DNA from 2 places in the Paraclostridium tenue genome. Region 2 is predicted to be linked to the other one. Evidence: riboswitches for the same ligand, from Rfam matches in the RefSeq annotation. Region 2 holds a riboswitch; the other holds the start of a gene.

Region 1 (2,417 bases), on a different contig from region 2:
CTTTAGTTACCGCTGCTGCATCACTAGATTCTAGTCCTGAAAATAAAACTCCATACTTGTTTGCTCTTGAATAACTTATCCCAAATACTATTGCTAGAATTAAAGATATAATCGCAACTACTATTGCTATTTTTTTCTTTTTAGATAAGGTACCAAACTGTTCTTTTTTAACCAACACAAAATCTTTTACTTTTTGTGGTAATTCCTTTATATTCATCTAAAATTCTCCTTGCTATAAAGTTATAATTGAACTCTATTTAGCTCTTGATAAGCTTCATATACCTTATTTCTAACTTCAATCATTAATTGCATTGACATCTGAGCTTCTTGAGCAGATATCATTACATCATGCATAGAAACATCGCCTCCTTTTAAAAGGCTCTCAACTTTCTTATTTGCATCTACTTGCTTGTCATTAACTTTATCTAATGCATCCTTTATTACATTAGAAAAGTTACTTTCTTTTTCTACACCTTTACTTTTTGTAGCTTTTAACAAATCATTATTTGTTAAGATGTTGTTTACTCCGCTTATAGCACCTATTCCAGTCATAAATCCACTCCTTTTTATCTACCTATTTCTAATGCTTTAGATATCATATTTTTTTGTGCGTTTAATGTATCTATATTAGACTCATAAGCCCTTGAAGCAGTCATTAAATCTGCCATTTCCACTAATATATCTACATTAGGGTATTCTACATAGCCTTGTTTATCTGCATCGGGATGATTGGGTTCATATAGTTTTCTAAGTGGCGACTTATCTTTTTCTATAGAGACTGCTTTTACTCCAAGCATTCCTAACTTTTTGTCGTAATTTTCCTCAAACACAGGAACTTTACGTCTATAAGCTCCACCTTCTTTAGTTCTAGTAGTCTTCATATTGGCAATATTAGATGAAACTATATCCATCCTTAAACGCTCTGCTGATAAAGCACTTTGACTAATTCGCATTCCTCCAAAAATACTCATCTAATTACCTCCCTGTTATGACACTTCTAGCCATTCCTAATTTTATATTAGTTAAAGTTATAAGTGCATTGTATTCAAGGCTTGCAGCTGCTTGATTAACTTTCTCGTTCTCTAAATCAACATTGTTGCCATCTACTCTCATCTTTGTGTTTTCATCTGTTTTGACTTCTATTTTTGGTTTTTTATTTATAGAGTCTTTCAATGTTTCTTCAAAGTTTACATACTTTCTCTTATAATTTGGAGTATTAATATTTGCAATATTGTTAGCAATGACTCTACTTCTAAGTTCTGTTGCATCTAACCCCATCTTGATTAAACTATATGTTTCCATTATTACCTCCTTTTTAGAATAAAAAAAACTACTCTTAAAGAGTAGTTTAATCACTTTTATAATATATCAATGATTGCTAATCGTATTATATAAATTAAAATTAAAATCAGAAAATAAAATATACCTACTTAATGTATAAGTCAAAATCAAATAAATATTTTCTAGTTCTAATATATCTAATAATCTAAGATTAAATATTTAAATGTTTTTGTATACTTATAAAATCATCTTAAGGTATATTAAAAAATCCAATAAATGCTTATATACATTTATACATATTTTTTGATTTTATTTGTAAATTATATAATTATCCATAATTCACGATTTTCATTTTATCAATGATAACAAAAAGTTTATTAACTCTTTGGCAGCTGGCTGGCGTAGTTTATATAAACATTAGCCCCTATAGTTTTGCGTCACTAGATTTCTCTAGATTTGCCTTTGAATATCATTATTCGACTTATATTTCTATTTTATACTATAATTCGACTTAATTCAAGCATTTACTTTAAATTCTAATTTTTCCAACAAATGGTAATTTTCAATATTGTTTTAAAATTAATTTTAAGATATCAAATTATATTAAAATTTACTTTAAAGTGATATGATTTTTTTTAATACTTTAATAAATAGTTTTATAATTAAACATTTATATCTTTTATTAAATTTTATTTTGCATAATTTAATTTTAATTATTTAATTTTTATTATATACAAATTTTAAATACATTAAAATTTGTATACAATATATATTAGAAATAATTCTCAATAATATCTTCTTTTATAAAATTATGAACTTTTTTGCCACAACTTCCATCAGAATTTACGATAACAGTATGTAAAGCTTTTAAACGTCTTTGTTTTTGTTTATCATTTTTTGTTACAACTAAATCGATAAATTTCTCAACTGTCATTCCATCTTCTCCAACTATATAGTTAGCAAAAATATCAAATACATTTTCACTGTAGTATTCTTTTACTAAATCTATATCATATATTAAAACAGGTTTACCTGTAGCCATATATTCAATTAAAACTGATGATCTGTCTGTTATTAAAGCATCAGAAACCTTAAAAGCCTCATAGTAACTTGGTGTATTATCTATAACTATATTT
Region 2 (2,417 bases):
ATATTTTAGGAATTGAAATTTGTGATGAGGAAAGAAAACTACCTTTAATCATACATCAAAAAATCTCAAAAGTAATTGCACAAGAGATTTTTAAAATTAATGATACTTCAATTTTATCAGCGATTGAATGTCATACTACATTAAAAAAAGAGCCTTCTAAGCTAGATTTATTATTATTTGTCTCAGATAAGGTAAAATGGGACCAAAGTGGAAATCCACCCTATTTAGAAGGGTTATTATATAATTTGGATAAATCTTTAGAGCATTCAGCTCTTTACTATATTGATTATTTATTACAAAATGAAATTAAGGTAATTCATCCATGGTTAAAAGATGCTTATGAATATCTTAATTACAAATTGAAATAACTAGTCTTAGTATTTCAATTTAGAAACTTACATATTTAGAATAAAGTTAATGACCTTAAAATTTATCTAAATGAATTTTAAGGTCATTTTTACTAGCTATATGCAATAACATATAACATACTATTCTAAATTCACTCCATTTAAGTTAGTTTATAATCTATATAAACATTTTTATTAGCAATACAATTAGTTAAGTAATAATGTTTATCTGCATATCTAACCACTTGTCATATGATTTTTAAGACCAGTTAATTAAATACAAAAAAGTAAAAAATGGATTAAGATGTGTTTATTTTGGAGTGAAATATAAAATGTTAAATACTATGATTAATTTGGCAAAAATAAAAAATAAGGCTTAAGTTAAGCCTTATTTTTTATTTTTATATAGTACTTCTTTATCCATATGTATATATATGGAATTATAAAAACAATATATGGAATTAAAGTTTCTAATGGTGTTAACTTATCTTTTATAATAAAAAATACTCCTGAAAATATTAACAATATACTAATCATACAAACTATGTTGTTTTGGGTTTTTATATAGTCTTCCATTGAAGTTATATTAAACATTCTAGAAATGTAATTTGGTTTCATATCGTTTAATAATAAATATTTAATTATATGAAAAATACCAAATGTAATAAGAAATATTCCATAAGTTTTATATGTGAACATATTCTCATCTACTTCCTACTTATAATATTTCCATATTATTCACAGTATTCACTGTATTTATAGTAGGCGTTATAACAGATACTCCAACTAATGCTATAGCTATACTTCTACTTGCTTTTTTCTTTAAATCCATAAAATAGTCCCCCTTTGGTAACTTACTAGTAATTATAGTCTCCTACTTACCCCCTATAGTTTTCTGTCCTTTAATTTCTTAAAGTTTGGATTTTTCAAATTGTTAATTAAATTATATAAGGAAAACATTTACATAAAAAGCCTTTAATTTACAGAATTTTTATGTTATTCTAAAAACAACAATATCATTTTAAATTTTACTTTAGGGACTAGTTATATAAAAGACAGAATATTATAAAGGAGGAAAAAATGTTACAATTTAATTTAATGATAATAACATTACTTATATGTAGTGTAATTTTATTAAGTGGAGTAAAAATAATGTTTAACCCTAGATATGCTCAAGTAATAATGTTTATATTTATAACATATAGTCCATTTTCAGATTTAATAGAAGGATATAAACTAGGATACACAGGTATTAGTAGCATAATAATATTTAGTATAGTATTTTTATTAATATTTATTTGGGGATATAGAAAAAATAAACACATATACTCAATACATAATGTTAAAAAAACGGATGTAATAAATATTATTGAGGAATATTTAAAGATAAAAAATATAAAATATGAAATAAGAGAAGATGAAATATATTTACCAGAGTTTTATAAAACTATATTTATTGATAGTTTAATGAGTATAAGTTTAGATTTTAAAGATATAAAGGATATTGATTTTTACAATGATTTAGTAAAGAAAATTAAATCTGGAATTAAAGAAATAAAACTAAGATATTTTCCCATAGAAGGTATGTTTTATTTAATTTTCACTGGAATTTTGTATTGGATTAAAACTGATTTTTTAGTTAATTTTCTAAAATAATATATTTACTATCTAAACTGTACAAGAAATAAAAAACACCATTTTTGTACAGTTTTTTATATTAAAACAACAAGTCTTAAGATTTAGGAAATGATTGTATAACTTTTTAAATCATTCTTAAAGTACTTTGATATATTAAATAAGAAACCTCTGATACCATATAGTAAACAAAATAAAGGAGGTAACCTATGAAATTCTACTTAGACTTTGGTCATGGTGGCAAAGACTCTGGAGCTCTTGGCAAAAATAACACTAAAGAAAGTGATATAGTCTTAAAAATAGGACTAATATTAAAAGAAATCCTTGAGAAATCAAACGAAAAAGTAATAACAACTCGTGAAAACAACACCTATTACACGCTTTCACAAAGATTTAATAAAGCCAACAAAGAAAACTGCGACTACTTTATAAGCC

The links. Region 2 has a riboswitch for cyclic di-GMP ahead of ABFX13_RS09700 (hypothetical protein). Riboswitches for the same ligand answer to the same signal wherever they lie in the genome.
Region 1: it holds a riboswitch for cyclic di-GMP, as region 2 does, so the genes downstream of both, ABFX13_RS04680 (flagellar basal body protein) here and ABFX13_RS09700 (hypothetical protein) in region 2, are expected to answer to the same signal.

What each region holds. Positions count from the first base shown of each region.
Region 1 covers NZ_BAAACP010000004.1:96,236-98,652, reverse strand. Annotated here, with positions in the region: gene fliF (flagellar basal-body MS-ring/collar protein FliF) at 1-217, opposite strand, end outside; gene fliE (flagellar hook-basal body complex protein FliE) at 241-552, opposite strand; gene flgC (flagellar basal body rod protein FlgC) at 567-971, opposite strand; gene ABFX13_RS04680 (flagellar basal body protein) at 976-1,302, opposite strand; cyclic di-GMP riboswitch class I at 1,666-1,752, opposite strand; gene ABFX13_RS04675 (CDP-glycerol glycerophosphotransferase family protein) at 2,054-2,417, opposite strand, start outside.
Region 2 covers NZ_BAAACP010000011.1:38,927-41,343, reverse strand. Annotated here, with positions in the region: gene ABFX13_RS09705 (HD domain-containing protein) at 1-368, shown strand, start outside; gene ABFX13_RS09700 (hypothetical protein) at 729-965, opposite strand; cyclic di-GMP riboswitch class I at 1,193-1,279, opposite strand; gene ABFX13_RS09695 (hypothetical protein) at 1,428-2,003, shown strand; gene ABFX13_RS09690 (N-acetylmuramoyl-L-alanine amidase family protein) at 2,192-2,417, shown strand, end outside.